Regions from separate parts of the Cellulomonas sp. Root137 genome, predicted to be linked through region 2. Evidence: riboswitches for the same ligand, from Rfam matches in the RefSeq annotation. Region 2 holds a riboswitch; each other region holds the start of a gene.
What was found. A riboswitch is a leader RNA that binds a small molecule or an ion and turns the genes downstream of it on or off. The one in region 2 is predicted to bind S-adenosylmethionine.
Positions count from the first base shown of each region.

Region 1: it holds a riboswitch for S-adenosylmethionine, as region 2 does, so the genes downstream of both, ASD18_RS02180 (methylenetetrahydrofolate reductase) here and ASD18_RS15765 (LLM class flavin-dependent oxidoreductase) in region 2, are expected to answer to the same signal.
Region 3: it holds a riboswitch for S-adenosylmethionine, as region 2 does, so the genes downstream of both, ASD18_RS06140 (aminotransferase class V-fold PLP-dependent enzyme) here and ASD18_RS15765 (LLM class flavin-dependent oxidoreductase) in region 2, are expected to answer to the same signal.

Region 1 is NZ_LMFG01000001.1:460,639-466,409, reverse strand. It holds gene ASD18_RS02190 (MalY/PatB family protein) at 1-27, opposite strand, end outside; gene metE (5-methyltetrahydropteroyltriglutamate--homocysteine S-methyltransferase) at 92-2,425, opposite strand; gene ASD18_RS02180 (methylenetetrahydrofolate reductase) at 2,431-3,468, opposite strand; SAM riboswitch class I at 3,536-3,631, opposite strand; gene ASD18_RS02175 (hypothetical protein) at 3,725-3,940, opposite strand; gene ASD18_RS02170 (DNA-3-methyladenine glycosylase I) at 4,013-4,615, opposite strand; gene ASD18_RS02165 (TetR/AcrR family transcriptional regulator) at 4,684-5,771, opposite strand, start outside.
Region 2 is NZ_LMFG01000003.1:149,044-154,814, forward strand. It holds gene ASD18_RS15755 (hypothetical protein) at 204-752, opposite strand; gene ASD18_RS15760 (GNAT family N-acetyltransferase) at 749-1,237, opposite strand; SAM riboswitch class IV at 1,368-1,488, shown strand; gene ASD18_RS15765 (LLM class flavin-dependent oxidoreductase) at 1,743-2,897, shown strand; gene ASD18_RS15770 (NtaA/DmoA family FMN-dependent monooxygenase) at 2,897-4,276, shown strand; gene ASD18_RS15775 (ABC transporter substrate-binding protein) at 4,312-5,771, shown strand, end outside.
Region 3 is NZ_LMFG01000001.1:1,275,254-1,281,024, forward strand. It holds gene ASD18_RS06130 (O-succinylhomoserine sulfhydrylase) at 1-1,094, opposite strand, end outside; gene ASD18_RS06135 (rhodanese-like domain-containing protein) at 1,154-1,567, opposite strand; SAM riboswitch class I at 1,563-1,678, opposite strand; SAM riboswitch class IV at 1,797-1,911, shown strand; gene ASD18_RS06140 (aminotransferase class V-fold PLP-dependent enzyme) at 1,960-3,348, shown strand; gene ASD18_RS06145 (fasciclin domain-containing protein) at 3,580-4,221, shown strand; gene ASD18_RS06150 (MaoC/PaaZ C-terminal domain-containing protein) at 4,261-5,127, opposite strand; gene ASD18_RS06155 (3-oxoacyl-ACP reductase) at 5,124-5,771, opposite strand, start outside.

The DNA.
Region 1 (5,771 bases), on a different contig from region 2:
GAGCGGGACGGAGTCGAAGATCGTCACCCGACCGACCCTAGGACGCACGACGGCCCCGGACACCTGCTCGTGTCCGGGGCCGTCGGGTCGATCAGAGGGTGGCGCGCACCGCTCGCGTGGCCGCGAGGATGTGCTCCAGCGACGGGGCGACCTCCTCGTAGCGACGGGTCTTCAGGCCGCAGTCCGGGTTGACCCAGAGCTGGTCGACCGCGATGGCCTTGACCGCCTCGGTGAGCAGCTCCTCGACCTCGGACTCGCTGGGGACGCGCGGCGAGTGGATGTCGTAGACGCCCGGGCCGATCCCCCGCGGGTAGCCGGCCGCCGAGATGTCGCCGAGGATCTCCATCTTCGAGCGGGCCGCCTCGATGGAGGTCACGTCCGCGTCGAGCCCGTCGATCGCGCCGATGATCTCGCCGAACTCCGAGTAGCACAGGTGCGTGTGGATCTGCGTGTCGGGGCGGACGCCGGCCGTGGCCAGCCGGAACGAGCGCACCGACCAGTCGAGGTAGGCGGCGTGGTCCTCGACCCGCAGCGGCAGCAGCTCGCGCAGCGCGGGCTCGTCGACCTGGATCACGGCGATGCCGGCGGCCTCGAGGTCGGCGATCTCGTCGCGCAGGGCCAGGCCCACCTGGTTGGCCGTGTCACCGAGCGGCTGGTCGTCGCGGACGAACGACCAGGCCAGGATGGTGACCGGGCCGGTGAGCATGCCCTTGACCGGCTTCTCCGTGAGCGACTGCGTGTACGACGACCACTCGACCGTGATCGGCTTCGGCCGCGAGACGTCGCCCCACAGGATCGACGGACGCGTGCAGCGCGAGCCGTAGGACTGGACCCAGCCGTTCTGCGTCACGGCGAACCCGTCGAGGTTCTCCGCGAAGTACTGGACCATGTCGTTGCGCTCGGGTTCGCCGTGCACCAGCACGTCGAAGCCGATCTTCTCCTGCAGCTCGACGACGCGGCGGATCTCCGCCTTCATCTCCTCGTCGTACTGCGCCTCCGTCAGCTCGCCCTTGCCGAACGCGGCGCGTGCCGTGCGGATCTCGGTGGTCTGCGGGAACGAGCCGATGGACGTCGTCGGCAGCGGGGGCAGGTTGAGCCGGGCGGCCTGCGCGACCTTGCGCTCGTCGAACGAGCCGCGGCTGAACGCGTTCTCGCCGAGGGCGGCGACGCGGTCGCGGACCTCCGGGTTGACGACGCCGGGCGCGGTCCGGCGGGAGTTGACCGCGTCCGTGGCGGTGAGCAGCTGCTCGTGGATGGCCTCGCGGCCCTCGGTCAGGCCCTCGGCCAGGGTGACGACCTCGACGACCTTCTCGTCGGCGAACGCCAGCCAGGTCTTCAGGGTCTCGTCGAGGTTCGGCTCGTCCGTGAGCGTGTGCGGCACGTGGAACAGGGACGTCGACGTGCCGACCGTGACGGCGGCGGCGCCGAGGCCCTCGAGCTGCTCCAGGACGGCCAGCTTGGCGTCCAGGTCCGCGCGCCAGATGTTGTGGCCGTCGATCACGCCGGCGACCAGCGTCTTGGTGGACAGGCCGGGGACCGACTCGGCCGGCGCGTGGCCGCGGACCAGGTCGATGCCGATGGCCTCGACGTCCGTGGCGGCGAGGACCGGGAACGCCGCGCCGAGGTCGCCGTAGGGGGCCGCGACCAGGATGGCCGGGCGCTCCGGGCGGGTCAGCTCGGTGGCCAGGGCGCGGTACGCCTCGATGACGGACGCGAGCAGCTGCTCGGCCGGGACGGCGACGGAGTCGGAGACCAGCGCGGGCTCCTCCAGCTGCACCCAGGTGGCACCCGCGGCGGCGAGGTCCTTGAGCAGCTCGGCGTAGACCGGCAGCAGGTCCGCCAGGCGGTCGATCGGGGCGAAGCCCTCGGGGGCGTCCTCGGTGGCCTTGGCCAGCGCGAGGTACGTGACCGGGCCGACGATGACCGGACGCGTGAGGACGCCGTCCGCGAGGGCCTCGGTGAACTCGCGCACCGGGCGGGTGCTCGCGTAGCGGAAGGTGGTCTCCGGGCCGATCTCGGGGACCAGGTAGTGGTAGTTGGTGTCGAACCACTTGGTCATCTCGAGCGGCAGGTCGTCGCCGCGGCCGCGCGCCACGGTCGAGTACCCGGCCAGGTCGAGGGCGCCGTCGGCGCCGACGACGTCCGCGAAGCGGGCCGGCACCGCACCGACCACGGCGGTGGCGTCGAGCACCTGGTCGTAGAACGAGAACGCGCTCGGGATCGCCGGCACGTCGGTGGCCAGGCCGAGCTCGGCCAGCCGCGTGCGGGTGCGGCGGCGCAGCTCGGCGGCGGTCGCCTCGACCTCGTCGGCCGTCGTGCGACCGGCCCAGAACGCCTCGAGGGCCTTCTTCAGCTCGCGGCGCGGGCCGATGCGGGGGTAGCCGAGCACGGAGCTGGCGGGAAACTTCGGGCTGTTCTCGGTCATGTGGTTCAGTCCCTCGGGGGTCGGGCGGGTGCCGTGTCCTGCGGCCAGCTGGCCAGGTCGGGAGCTGTCCGAGCTCCGCCGTCGAGGTGTGCACCCTCGAGCAGGTCAAGTGCGGCGTGGTGCTGGTTGAACGTGTAGAGGTGGACGCCGGGTGCGCCGCCGTCCAGGACGCCGTTGACCAGGTCGACGCTGGCCCGGATGCCCCGCCGATGACGGTCGAGCTCGTCGTCGGCGGATCCGAGCAGGTCGATCAGGTCCTTCGGTACCGGGACGCCGGTCAGCTCCTGCACGCGCAGCAGCCGGGCCGGGTCGGTGGTCGGGATGATGCCCGGGATGATCGGGATGGTCACGCCGGCCTCACGGGCCTCCGCGACGATACCGAGATAGTCGTCCGCGTCGAAGAACACCTGCGTGATCGCGAAGTCCGCACCCGCCTGCTGCTTGGCCAGCAGCGACGCGACGTCCTGCGCGCGTGTGCCGCCCGTGGCGTGGTTGCCCCGCGGGAACGCCGCGACCGCGACGGACAGGGGTCGCACGCGCGCCCGCACCGCCTGCGACGGGCTGTCCAGGCACCGCTGCGCCTCGATCTCGCGCAGGAGCTCGACCAGCTCGCCCGCGGTCTGCAGGCCGTCCGGGTGTGCCTGCCAGTCGCTCTGGTCGGTGGGCGGGTCACCCCGCAGGGCGAGGAACGACCGCAGGCCCTCGTCGAGGAACTCCCCGACGATCGTCGTGATCTCCTCGCGCGAGGTGCCGACGCAGGTCAGGTGGGCGATCGGGTTGAGCGACGTCTCCTGCAGGAGGCGGCGGACCAGCGCGCGCGTGGTGACCCGGGTCTTGCCCGAGGCGCCGTAGGTGACCGAGACGAAGTCGGGGTGCACCGACTCGAGCTCGCGGATGGTGGCCCACAGGCGCGGAGCCGCATCGGGGTTCCGGGGCGGGAAGAGCTCGAACGAGATCGTCGGGCGGTCGTTCGCGTTCTGCGCCCGCCGGGCGGTCGCGGTGTGCAGCCCGGGGGTGCGGGGCTCAGCCACGGCTGCGCTCACGGCGCGACCGGCCGGGTCGTCGGCACCGCGGTGGTGCGGGGACACGTGTCCTGTGGGGGCATGACTCACTCCATCGCCCCTGGCGGAAGCACCCACACCCTCGCGAGGAGGGGGGTTGCTGCGGCGTCGTCGAGCCAGGTCTCTCGGCCGCTCTGGATGGTAGGCGCGATGGTAGTCCGCAGATCACATGCTGGGCAACAGTGATCGACCCGTGAGACGTCGCCGTCCGCGGGAGCATGCCTGGTTCGGCGGCCGTCTAGTGCGGGCGGCGCGGGACCAGGTTCGAGGAGCGCATGCGGCTGCGCTGGGACGGGACGTCGAACCACGAGTTCGGCGAGCCGGCCGGGACGGACAGCAGCCCGACCTGGACGGCCTCGAGGATCTCTGCGTCGGGGACGACGTTGTCCGTCAGCGCCTCGGCCGCCGCGCGCGCGGCATCACGCCGAACGTCGGGGTCGGGCATCTCCGTCATGGCGGCACTGTAGTCCGCAGGGCGCGCGGTGCCGAGAGGGCGGCCCGCACGATCACCCGCCAGAAGCAAATCTCACCCGGCGAGCGCTCCGGTGCCGGCGGAGCCCCACGCCGACGGGCACGTGGCCAGGTGGTCGTCGACGACCCCGCACGCCTGCATCGCCGCGTAGGCGGTGACCGGGCCGACGAACCGGAACCCGAGCGACTTCAGCTCCTTGGCCAGCGCGCGGCTCTCCGGCGTCTGCGCGGGCACCCCGGCCCAGCCGGCGGGGCGCTGGTACCCCGTCCGGTCGGGCGCGTGCGACCAGAGCACCTCGTCGAGCGTGCGTCCCGCCGCGTGCAGCTCGCGCAGGGCGCGGCCGTTGGCGATCGTCGCCTCGATCTTGGCGCGGTTGCGCACGATGCCGGCGTCGGCCATCAGGCGGGCCACGTCCTCGTCACCGAACTCCGCGACCACCTCCGGGTCGAAGTCCGCGAACGCCGTGCGGAACGCGGGCCTCTTGCGCAGGATCGTGATCCACGCGAGGCCCGACTGGAAGCCCTCCAGGGCGAGCCGTTCGTAGAGGGCGTGCTCGTCGTGGACGGGCTTGCCCCACTCCTCGTCGTGGTACTGCTCGTACAGCGGGGTGCCGTCGCCGAAGCAGCGGCCGGTGAGCGGGACGTCGGGCGAGGTCATGCGTCGAGTCTGCCCGGCGGGGCTGACAAGTGGGCGCCGCCTGTGCACGCGATGGGGCTGTGGGCGGCTCACGAGGCCAGGGCGATGAGCCTCTCGATCCCGTCGAGGATGAGCACGGTGCCGAAGTCCAGCTGGTCGTCCTCGGGCGCGTCCTCCGGGAAGGAGAAGGCCCCCGCGTTCGCTGCCCGGCGCAGTGTGGGGTGCTCGTCCGGGGAGGCGAGCATCGTGATGAGCTCTCCCAGGTCCGGCGGCAGGGCTCCCCCGGCGGTGGTGCCGACGGCCGCGGTGCGCCCGGCGCCGCTCAGCTCCTCGCCGATCCGCAGCTGGTCCAGGGTGTGCGAGGCGAGCAGGCCGATGGCTCCCACCTTCTGGTGCTCCGTCAGCGGGGTGCCGTCGAGCGCCGAGAGCATCGCCTCCATCCAGGCGAGCCGCCCGGGCCCGACCGCGTGCAGGACCGCGGACGCGCGCGCCAGCCACGGGTGCGCGCGCAGGATCGGCTGCTGGACGGCGAGGACCAGCTCGAGCCGTTCCCGCCAGCCGCCCACCTCGGGCCCGAGCACGGGCGGCCGCCCCGACGCCCGGTCGGACATCAGACTGAGCACCTCGTCCTTGGACGAGACGTACCGGTAGAGCGACATCGTGGTGAACCCGAGCGACTCGGCGAGCCGGGCCATGGAGACCGACTCGATCCCCTCGGCGTCGGCCAGCGCGATGCCGGCGTCGGCGATCTGCTCGAGCGTGAGGCCCGGCCGGGGTCCGGGTCGGCCGGGCGCCGGTGTGCGCCACAGGACGGCGATCCCGGGTGGGAGGTCCATCGGCGCGCCCTCGGAGCCGGCGACGCGCACGGCGTGCCGGCGCGCCTTCTCCGCCTCGCGCGCGGCCTGCTGCTGGGCCAGGGCCGCGGCACGCTGCGCCTTCTCGGCCTCCCGGAGCTGCCGGGCCGCCTCCTTGACCGCCTGCTGAGCGGCGCGCTCCTGCTCCTTGCGCCGGCGCTCCTCCTCCTTGGCGGCGTCCTGCAGCGCCTTCAGCCGGTCGCGCTCGCGACGCTCGACCTCCTTGCGAGCGTCCCGGTCGGCCTTCTCGAGGTCGCGCCTGGCGCGCTCGGCCGCCTTGGCCTCGGCCCGCTCGGCCTTCTCGCGGTCGCGTCGCAGCAGCT
Region 2 (5,771 bases):
GGGCCGGGCGTCGAACGCTCGGCCGAGGACGGGGGCCGCGTTCAGACGTTCCGCGGACAGCAGGGGCGCGCGGAAGCCATGACGACGTGACAGCACGTCGAGGCGGCGCGGCGGGTCTGCATGGGACGAGGATGACCGTCCCGGAGCCTGGGCAACAGGACCGTCTCTTATTGTGGACACAGCTGGTCGGAATACGAGACTCTTCAGCCGCGCACGTCGAGCCCCGCGTCCCACCCCGGTGCACGTCCGCCGGGGGGCGGGGCGCAGGCGTCGAGGAGACCCGCCTCGGCGAGCACCCAGGAGACCACGGAGTTCGAGCTCCACATGTCCCGGGCCGGTCCCACCGCGCGGCCCCACGTCAGTCGCGGCACGTGCGGGACGGCGGCGAGCACGGCCTCGACGGCCTCGCGGCGGTCACTCACCACGGTGGCACCGTGCCCCGTGGGGCCGGGCGGTCGGGTGTACCGGATCTCGTAGCGGAAGAACGGCAACCAGCCGAGCCAGCGCGAGCCGACCGGGCCGGTGGCGACGACCTCGCGAGTGGCCCGGCCCCACGTGGGTGTCATCTCGACCACGAGCGGGCGGCCGTCCACCACGAGCTCCAGGGCGCCGTGGTAGAGCGTCCGCGCAGGCCGATGCTCCCGAGCGGCAGCGGCCACCTCCCACCAGTGGCTCGTCCGGACGGCCACGTGCCCGCCCTCACCGACGACCGCCCAGGAGACCGCCACCTGCCATCGCGGTGAGGCAGTCACGGCCGCGTCGGGAGCGTGAGCGCGTAGAACGCGCTGTGCGGGTCCGGTACGTAGTCCGCGAACGGCGGGCACGCGACGAACCCGGCCCGTTCGTAGAGGCGGCGGGCGGGTGCGAAGTAGTCCTGCGTCCCCGTCTCCAGGTGCACGGTGCGGAGGCCTCGCTCCGCCGCCGCGCCCAGGACGTGCGCGAGCATCGCCGCCCCGATCCCTCGGCCCCGTGCGGCGGCGCTGGTCCGCATGGACTTGAGCTCGCCGTCCGTCGGGCCGAGCTGCTTGAGGGCGGCGCAGCCGAGCAGGCTGCCGTCGGCGGCGCGGGCGGTCCAGAACGTGATGCCGGGGGCCGCGAGCGCCGAGGGGTCGAGCGCGTGCACCGACTCGGCCGGCGAGGTCGCGTACATGTCCGCGAGGTGCTCCCCGAGCAGGCCGAGTACGTCGGGGCGAGTCGGGTCGTCGGTGCCGATCGTCACGTCGGTGGTCGTGCCCATGCGTGCGCGTGCTCCCTTGCCGGTGGTGGAGACGCCCATCCTCGCACCGGACGGATCCGTCCCACCATCTGGACTTTCGGCGCGGACCATTGACACGCCGACGACCTATGCCTACTTTCCCGACCTGTTAGGTCATGAATTCCAGCGACAAGCCCCGGCTTGCTGGGTGGCAACCCTCCTGCGTGTGGGGTGCCCCGGGTGACGACCTGGTCCTGCGCGAGCGTCCTGCTCGTGCCCGACAACGACGCAGCGCCCGCCAGGCGGGTACGAAGGGACGCACGATGAGCTCGGACCGACGGCCGACGACGGCTCTCTGGATCCTGCGCCCGTGCTGTCCCGGCGCCTGTTGTCGCTGACGACACCTCCCGCCTGGCCGGCCCCGACCGGCACCTGAGCGACTGAGCCGCGGTACCCGCGCCGCTCGACACACCTACGCCTGCACCCCCGTGCGCCGCAGCCTCCTGCGCCGGGGCGCGCCCTGACGACCCAGAACGGAACCTTCCCCATGGCACTTCCGGTGACCCCCCGCCAGCTGCACCTCGGTGTCGACCTCAGCGACGCCGGCGCGCACCCCGCCGCCTGGCGGACCCACGGCTCGCAGGCGCAGCGACTGTTCGACGCCGAGCGGCTCCAGCACCTCGTCGAGGTCGCCCAGCGGGGCACGCTCGACCTCGTCGTGCTCGACGACTCGTTCTCGTTGCAGCCGTCCCGGTCCACCACGCTGCGCGGCCGGCTCGACGCCGCGCTCGTCGCCGCGCGCCTGGCGCCGCGGTCGCGGGGCATCGGCCTGGTGCCGACGGTCGCGACGACGCACACCGAGCCGTTCCACGTGTCGAAGGCGATCGCGACGATCGACCACGTCAGCGGCGGTCGGGCGGCGTGGCAGGTGAGCTGGACCGACGACGAGCAGGACGCGACGCACGTGGGCCGAGGCCCGGCTCTCACCGAGGCGGGGGCCGTCGCGGAGGCCGAGGAGGCCGTGGAGGTGGTCACCGCGCTCTGGGACAGCTGGGAGGACGACGCGGAGATCCGCGACCAGGCCACGCACCGGTTCGTCGACCGGGCCAGGCTGCACTACGTCGAGCACGACGGTGTGCACTTCGCGGTCAAGGGTCCGTCGATCACCCCCCGTCCGCCGCAGGGGCAGCCGCCGATCGTGGTGCGCGTCGGCTCGGAGGCGTCGTTCGGCCTGGCCGCGCGGCACGCCGACGTGGTCCGGATCAGCGCGACCGACCGCGACGAGGCACTCGACCTGCGGCTCCGGCTGCGGGCCGCTGCGGCGGCGGCCGGTCGCGAGCCGGGCGACCTGCGGGTGCTCGTCGACGCGTTCGTGGTCATCGGCCCGGACCGTGCGAGCGCTCGCGCCCGGCTCGACCTGCTCACCGAGCTCGAGGGCGTCGAGTGGGACACCGGCTCCCTCACGCACGTCGGGACGGCACGGGACCTCGCCGAGACCTTCCTCGACTGGTCCGCGGTCGGGGCGGCCGACGGGTTCGTCGTGCGGCCGGCCTCGCTGCACACGGACCTCGACGTCCTCGTCGACAGTGTCGTCCCGCTCCTGCGGGACGCACGGGCGTTCCGGGATCGCTACACCGGTCCGACGTTGCGCGACCAGCTGGGCCTTGCCCGACCGGTCAACCGCTACGCGGCGATCGCCTGATGGGCGCCCGCAAGCAGATCCACCTCGGCGTCCACTTCCCGGGCGTCAACAACACCACCGTGTGGAGCGACCCGCGGTCCGGCAGCCAGATCGACTTCACGTCGTTCGAGCACCTGGCCCGGCGCGCCGAGGAGGCGAAGCTCGACTTCTTCTTCCTCGCCGAGGGGCTGCGGCTGCGCGAGCACAAGGGCCAGATCCACGACCTGGACGTGATGGGCCGGCCCGACACGCTGCCCGTGCTGGCGGCGCTCGCCGCGGTGACCGACCGCCTCGGGCTCGCCGGGACGATCAACACGACCTTCAACGAGCCGTGGGAGCTGGCCCGCCAGTTCGCGACGCTGGATATCCTCAGCGGCGGGCGTGCCGCGTGGAACCTCGTGACCAGCAGCGACGCCTTCACGGGCGAGAACTTCCGGCGCGGCGGGTTCCTCCCGCACGACGAGCGGTACGAGCGTGCGGCCGAGCTGGTCGCGGTCGCGCGGAAGCTGTGGGACTCGTGGGACGACGACGCGGTGATCGCCCACGCCGGCTCCGGGCAGTTCGTCCGGCCCGGCTCGGTCCACGAGGTGCGCCACGAGGGCAAGCACTTCCAGGTGCGCGGCGAGTTCACGACCCCGCGCGGCCCGCAGGGGCACCCCGTGCTGTTCCAGGCGGGCGACTCCTCGGACGGCCGTGACTTCGCGGCGGCCACCGCGGACGTCGTGTTCTCCGCGCACTCCACGTTCGAGGCGGGCCAGGCGTTCTTCACCGACGTCAAGGGCCGCCTGGCCGCGCACGGTCGGCGCCCGGAGGAGCTGCTGATCCTGCCGGCGACGACCGTGGTGCTGGGCGACAGCGCGCAGGACGCCGCCGAGCGGTCCCGCGAGATCCGGCTGCAACAGGTGCCGGGGCCGACGGCCATCGCGTTCCTCGAGCAGGTGTGGGGACGCGACCTCACCGACCACGACCCCGAGGGAGCTCTGCCGCGGATCGAGCCGGATGTGGAGAACCTCGACATCACCCGCGGGCGCGTCCGGCACGTCAAGGACCCGCGGAGCATCGCGGCCGCGTGGCGGGAGCTGGCCGACGCGAACGGCTGGTCGATCCGGCAGCTCGTCATCGAGGTGACGTCGCGCGGCGGGTTCGTCGGCACGGCCACGCAGGTGGCCGACGCGATCGACCGGCACGTGCAGGAGGACGCGTCGGACGGTTTCATCCTCGTCCCGCACCTGACCCCCGGCGGCCTGGACGACGTGCTCGACCAGGTGGTGCCGCTGCTCCAGGAGCGCGGCTCGTTCCGCACCGACTACGCGGGCACCACGCTGCGCGACCACCTCGGACTCACCCGCCCGGCGCCCCGCGCCACCCGCTCCACCGCCGACCGCGCACTCGTCGGCTGACCCCCACCTCTCCACCCAGAACGAAGGACCCCGCCATGCTCCGCTCGACCCGTGCCCGCTCGGCCGCCCTGGCCGCCCTCGTCGTCCCCGCGCTGTTCCTCACCGCCTGCGGCTCGGGCACGCCCGCCGCGTCGGACCCGTCCACCGCCGCCGGCGCGGAGGCCGCCGCCACCCCGGGTGGCACGCTGCGGTTCGCCCTCGGCGCCTCACCCAGCGGCGTCGACCCGCAGCAGGTCGGCTCCAACGTGAGCATCTACATCGCCCGTCAGCTCGCCGACTCGCTGACCGACCAGGACCCGGAGACCGGCGAGATCGTGCCGTGGCTGGCCGAGAGCTGGGACGTCAGCGACGACCTCACGCACTTCACGTTCCACCTGCGCGACGACGTCACGTTCTCGGACGGCACGCCCCTGACCGCCACGACGGTGAAGGCCAACTTCGACGCCCTCGTCGGCCCGCTCGCCGCAACCGCACCGCTCGCCGGCTCCTACCTCGCGGGCTACCAGGAGACGACGGTCGACGACGAGCACACGGTCACTGTCGTCTTCGGTGGCCCCAACGCGCAGTTCCTGCAGGCCACGTCCACCGTCTCGCTGGCGATCCTGTCCGACGCGACCGCGGCCGTGGACCCGGCGGCCCGGCTCCAGGGCGACGTCATCGGCTCCGGCCCGTTCACGCTGGAGACGTACACCCAGGACCAGGGCGCGACGATCGTCCGGCGGGACGGGTACGCGTGGCCGTCGGACGACTCCGAGAACCCCGGCGAGGCGTACCTCGACCAGATCGACTTCACGATCGTCCCCGAGTCGGGCGTGCGGTCGGGCGGGCTGGCCTCCGACCAGTTCGACGCCGTCGGCGACGTGCTGCCGCAGGACGTGCCGCAGGTGGAGGGCTCCGGCGGGTCGGTGCTGACGCGCACCAACCCCGGGGTGGCGTTCGTGCTCCAGCCGAACGTGAGCACCGGCCCGCTCGCCGACCCCGCCGTGCGCGCCGCGGTCCAGGTGGCGATCAACCGCCAGGAGCTGGTGGACACGGTGCTGAGCGAGGCGTTCAAGCCCGCGACCAGCGTGCTCGCCAGCACCACGCCCGGCTACGTGGACCTGTCCGACGAGCTCGCGTTCGACCAGGACGGCGCCGCCGACGCGCTCGAGGACGCCGCCTGGACGCTCGGTGCGGACGGCATCCGCGAGAAGGGCGGCGAGAAGCTCTCGTTCGACGTGGTCTTCGCGCCGCTGTTCACGGGCAGCCAGGCGGTGCTCGAGCTCACGCAGCAGCAGCTCAAGGCCGTCGGCGTCGACCTCCAGGTGCGCCAGCAGACCCCGGCGGAGCAGCAGGCAGCGCTCACGGCAGGTGACTACGACACGTACTACTACAACGTCACGCGCGCCGACGGCGACATCCTGCGCACGCAGTTCTCGTCCAAGTTCCGCAACATCAACAAGCGGCCGGCGGACACGGTGCTCGACCCGCTGCTCGACGCCCAGCTGGCGCAGGC
Region 3 (5,771 bases), on a different contig from region 2:
GCGGCACGTCCCTCGGGTCCGAGCTTGCGGTGCGTCGTCGTCGCGGGGTGCGTGACCATCGACTTGGCGTCGCCGAGGTTGTTCGAGATGTCCACGATCCGCAGCGCGTCGAGCACGCCGAACGTGACCTTCTTGGTGACGTCCGGCGTCGACCCGTCGGGCACCGCGAGGTTGAACGTCACGACGGTCCCGCCGCCCGACTGCTGCGCGAGGGCGAGCTCGTGCTGCGGGTGCGACGGCAGGTACGGGTAGCGGACCAGCGAGACTCCCGGCTGCTGCTCGAGCCAGGTCGCGACCTGCAGGGCCGACGCCGTCTGGTGCCGCACGCGCAGCGACAGCGTCTCCAGCCCTTTGAGCAGCACCCACGCGTTGAACGCCGACAGCGACGGCCCGGTGTTCCGGATGAGGGTCTGGACCGGACCGTGGATGTACTGGTCGGTGCCCAGGATCGCCCCGCCGAGCACGCGCCCCTGACCGTCGATGTGCTTGGTCGCGGAGTACACGATGACGTCCGCGCCCAGCTCCAGCGGCCGCGACAGCACGGGGGTGGCGAACACGTTGTCGACGATCACCGTGGCGCCCGCGGCGTGCGCGAGCCGGCTGACCGCGGCGATGTCGACCAGGTCCTGCATCGGGTTGGACGGCGTCTCGAAGAACACCACGTCCGCCGGGGTGGAGAGCGCCTCCTCCCACTGCGACAGCTCGTGGCCGTCGACGTAGTCGGTGCGCACGCCCCACTTGGCCAGGATCTCCTCGAAGATCACGACGGTGGACCCGAACAGCGCGCGCGCGGAGACGATGCGCGACCCCGACTGCACGATCGCGGCGATCGACGTGAACACCGCCGACATGCCCGACGCCGTGGCGAACGCGGCCTCGGCGCCCTCGAGCAGGCGCAGGCGCTCCTCGAAGGTGGACACGGTCGGGTTGCCGTAGCGGGAGTACAGGAAGCGGTCGGCCTCTCCGGCGAACGCGGCCTCGGCCTCGGCGGCGGCGGAGTAGACGTAGCCCTGCGTGAGGAACAGCGCCTCGGACGTCTCGTTGAACTGCGACCGCACCAGGCCGCCGCGGACGGCGAGCGTGTCCGGGCGCAGGTCGGTGCGCGGGGTGCGGCGGTCGTCCCAGTCGGCAGGCCCGGGGACGCGCCGGTCGCTCACGCCTGCCGCCAGGGGAGCCCTGCCGCGCGCCAGCCGGAGTGGCCGCGGTGGCCGTCGGTACCGACGTCGCCCTCGAAGCCCTCGAGCACGTTGTAGGCCGGGCCCAGCCCGGCGGCGGTGGCGGCCTGCGCGGCGGCGACGGAGCGCACGCCCGAGCGGCACAGGAACACGACGGGCCGTCCCGCCGCGACGCCGGCGTCGGCCAGCTGCTTGAGGAACTGCGGGTTCGGGCGCCCGGACGGGTACGACACCCACTCGACCAGCGCGGCCCGGCCGTCGATCGGGGCCGAGTCGGGGATGCCCACGTAGCGCCACTCGGCGTCGGTGCGGACGTCGACGAGCACCGCGCTCTCGTCGGACGTCAACAGGTCCCAGGCCTGCTGGGGGGTCAGGTCGCCGGCGTAGCTCATCGAGGTCCTCGTCTCATCGGTCCTGGCGGTAGCACCCTCGGCCGGGCACACGGTGCCCGCGGGTTGCTGCGGCGTCGTCGAGCCAGATCTCTCAGCCGCTCTGGATGGTGGCCGTGATGCTACGCGCGGCGGCGCCCTCCTTCCAAGTGGTGGACAAGGCGTCCCGGTGGGCGAGACGAAGTCGGCGGCGCGTTGACAGCCACCGGGAGGTGCCGGGACCCTCGTTGCAGGTCATGAGCGCCAGCGTCAAGCCCCGGCTCGCTGGCCGGCAACCCTCCTCCGCGGTGGGGTGCCCCGGGTGACGACCTGGCCGCGTCCCGTCCGGGGCTCGGCAAGCGCGGGGTTCCACCTTCTCGACGGGTGTTCCCCCGGAACGTGTCGGAGGACCCACCATGACTGTCACCGCCGAGCGCCTCTCGTGTGCGACCGAGGTGAGCGCCCTGCTCCCCGTGGTCGGCGGCACCACCACCGTCCCGCTCGTGGACGGCACGCACCGCGTCTACGCCAACCTCGACTACGCGGCCAGCGCCCCGGCGCTCGAGGCCGTCGCGGCGCGCGTCACCGAGGTGCTGCCGCTGTACGCGTCCGTGCACCGCGGCGCCGGGTACCTGTCCCAGGTGTCCACCGCGCTGTACGAGTCCGCGCGCCAGACCATCGCGCGGTTCGTGGACGCCCGTCCCGACGACGTCGCGATCATCACGCGCAACACGACCGACTCGCTCAACCTGCTGGCCGGGGTCGTCCCGCCGGGGGGCCGCGTGCTGGTGCTGGACGTCGAGCACCACGCCAACCTGCTGCCCTGGGTGCAGTCCTCCGAGCGGCACGGCAACCGGACCACCATCCTGCCGATCGCGTCGACCGTCGCCGGGACCCTCGACGCGCTGCGCGACGAGCTCGCCCGCCAGCCGTACGCGCTGGTCACGATCACGGGTGCGTCGAACGTGACGGGGGAGGCGCTGCCGATCGACCAGGTCGTCGCGCTCGCCCACGCCGAGGGCGCCCGCGTGGCCGTCGACGGTGCTCAGCTGGTCCCGCACCGCGGCTTCTCGCTGGCCGACACCGACGCCGACTACGTGGCGTTCTCCGGGCACAAGACGTACGCGCCGTTCGGTGCGGGGGCGCTCGTCGGCCGCCGCGACTGGCTCGACACGGGTACGCCGTACCTCGCAGGGGGAGGTGCGGTGCGCGACGTGCGGGCCGATCGGACGGTCTGGCAGCCGGCGCCGGCGCGGCACGAGGCCGGGTCGCCCAACGTGCTCGGCGCGATCGCGCTCGCGGAGGCCTGCGACCAGCTCGCGGCCCTGCCGGCCGGGGCGCTCGCCGCGCACGAGGAGGCGCTGCGCGAGCGCCTGGTCGAGGGGCTGTCGGCCATCGACGGCGTCGAGATCGCGCGCATCTGGCCGGACTCCGCGGCACCGGTCGGCGTCCTCACGTTCACCGTGCCGGACCACGACCCGGGCCTGGTCGCCGCGTACCTCGCCGCGGAGCACGGGATCGGGGTCCGCGACGGCCGCTTCTGCGCGCACCCGCTGCTGGCCCACCTGGGCGCGTCGAACGGCGCCATCCGCGCGTCGGTCGGCGTCGGCACCACCAGCGAGGCGGTCGATCGTCTGGTCACCGCCCTGACGGAGTACCTCGCCACGGGTCCGGCCGTCCGCTACGAGGTGGTCGACGGCTGCTGGGCCGTGGTCGACGACACCCGCCCGCTGCTCGCGGTCCACGGCCTGGACCACCTCGCGGCGACGGCCGCCGCGGCGTGCGGACCGGCCCTGGACGACTGACCCGTCCCGCCCCGGCGGGCTACCCAGCGCTCACTTCGGCAGTTCGCGTCGAGCTCGGAAGTTCCAGCTGCCGAAGTCGACTGCACCTGCCGAAGTCGCGCTCGGGGGCCTGACGGGCCGCGGGTGCATCCGGGCGCGGGGGAACGGACGAAGAGGACACAGGGCGCCCTCCGGGTGCCCGCGCGGTGCGGCGCTGGGCGTCGGCCGCGACCGTCGTCCGTAGGAGCCACCATGAGGATCCGTCGCACGCTCTCCACCCTCGTCGCCGCCGGCCTGGTCGCCGGAGCCGGGGTCGCCCTGGCGCCCGCCGCGAGCGCCGCGCCCACCGGGACGTCGAGCCTGGCCGCCCTGCTCGCCTCGGACGGGGACACCTTCGACCGCAACTGGTACGACTTCGACATCCTCGACCAGGCCGTCGGTGCGGTGCTCGCCGCCAAGCCGACCAGCCCCGTCGCCGTGCTGGCCGACGGCACCGTCCCGCTCACCGCGTTCGTCCCCACGGACCGCGCGTTCCAGCTGCTGGCCAAGGACCTGACCCACCGCTGGTACGGCACCGAGGAGAAGGTGCTCACCGCGCTCGCGGGTGCGGTCGGCATCGACGCGATCGAGCAGGTGCTGCTGTACCACGTGGTCGCGGGCGCGACGATCGACTCGGGCACCGCGCTGGCCAGCGACAACGCCGTCCTCACCACGGCGCAGGGCGGCACGTTCACCGTCGACGTGCTCTCGAAGCGCTGGGGAGTGGTCCAGCTGCGCGACCAGGACCGCAACGACGTCAACCCATTCCTGATCCGCGGCAAGCTCGACCTGAACGCGGGGAACGTGCAGATCGCGCACGCGATCACGTTCGTCCTGCGGCCGGCCGACCTCTGAGAAGCCCCTGGCGGGCCGGGTCGACGACGACCCGGCCCGTCAGGACAGCGGGGTGACCGAGCCCGTCAGGTGCGGCTTGCCGGAGCGGGCGTCCCAGCCGGCGAACGCGAAGCCGTCGCCGTCGTGGGCGATGCGCACGGTGACCGTCCCGGGCAGCAGCACCGGCTTGACGAACTCGACCGACCAGTCGAACGCGTCCCCGCGCGCGGCACCGACGTCGGCCAGCGCCCGGGACGCGGTGTACATGCCGTGCGCGATGGCCCGCGGGAACCCGAACGCCTTCGCCGTGAGCGCGGTCAGGTGGATCGGGTTGCGGTCGCCCGAGACGGCGGCGTACCGGCGGCCCGTGTCGCCAGCGAGCGTCCAGCGTCCGGTCGGGGTCGGCGGGACGAAGGGATCGGACGTCTCCTCGACCGACCCTGCGAGGAACACCCCGCGCGCCAGGTAGGTGGACACCCCGCGCCATGCGAGCGTGCCGTCGACGGACACCTCGGTCACCAGGTCCACCTGCGTGCCGGACCGGTGAGCCCGCAGGTCGGTGGCGGTCGCCCGCACGTCGAGGACGTCGGTGAGCAGGACCGGCCGCAGCTGCGACACGCGGTTGGCCACGTGCACCAGGCCGACGAGCGCCAGGGGGAAGTCGGACCGGACCATGAGCGCGGTCGCCACGGGGAACGCCAGCACGTGCACGAAGCCGGCGGGCAGCCGATCGCTCCCGGGCTCGCCGAGCAGGTGCTGGTACGCCGTGAGATGCGAAGCGTCAGCACGCACCCCGCGGACGACGTACGCGACGTCCGGCAGCGTCGTCGGACCGGAGCGGACGCGACGCTGCAACGACAGCCCCGCGCCGCGGGCGAAGAGCCCGCCCAGCGCCGGGACGGACGGCAGGACGACGGTCGTCGTCACTGGCCCACCATGTTCTGCCCGCACACGCGCAGCACGCGGCCCAGGATCCCGCCGGCCGCGGGGGAGGACAGGAACGCGACCGTCTCGGCGACGTCCACCGGCTGCCCGCCCTGCTGCAGCGAGTTGAGGCGACGGGCCACCTGCCGGGTGACGGCGGGGATGCGCGCGGTCATCTCGGTCTCGATGAACCCGGGGGCGACCGCGTTGGCGGTGCCGCCGAACGCCTCGAGCAGCGGCGCGGTGGCCCGGACCATGCCGATGACGCCGCCCTTGGAGGCCGCGTAGTTGGTCTGGCCGCGGTTGCCGGCGATCCCCGACGTGGACGCCAGCGACACGATGCGCGGGTCGTCCGTGAAGTCGCCGGACGTCAGCAGGGCCTCGTTGATCCGCAGCTGCGACGCGATGTTCACGGCCAGGACCGAGTCCCACTTCTCCGGCGTCATGTTGGCCAGCAGCTTGTCGCGCGTGATCCCGGCGTTGTGCACGACGATGTCCAGCCGCCCGTGCCGCTGCAGCGCGTGCTCGAGGATGCGCGCACCGGCGTCGTCGGCGGTGACGTCGAGCTGCAGCGCGGTGCCACGCACCCGGTTGGCGACGTCCACCAGCTGCTCGCCCGCGGCGGGCACGTCGACCGCGATCACGGT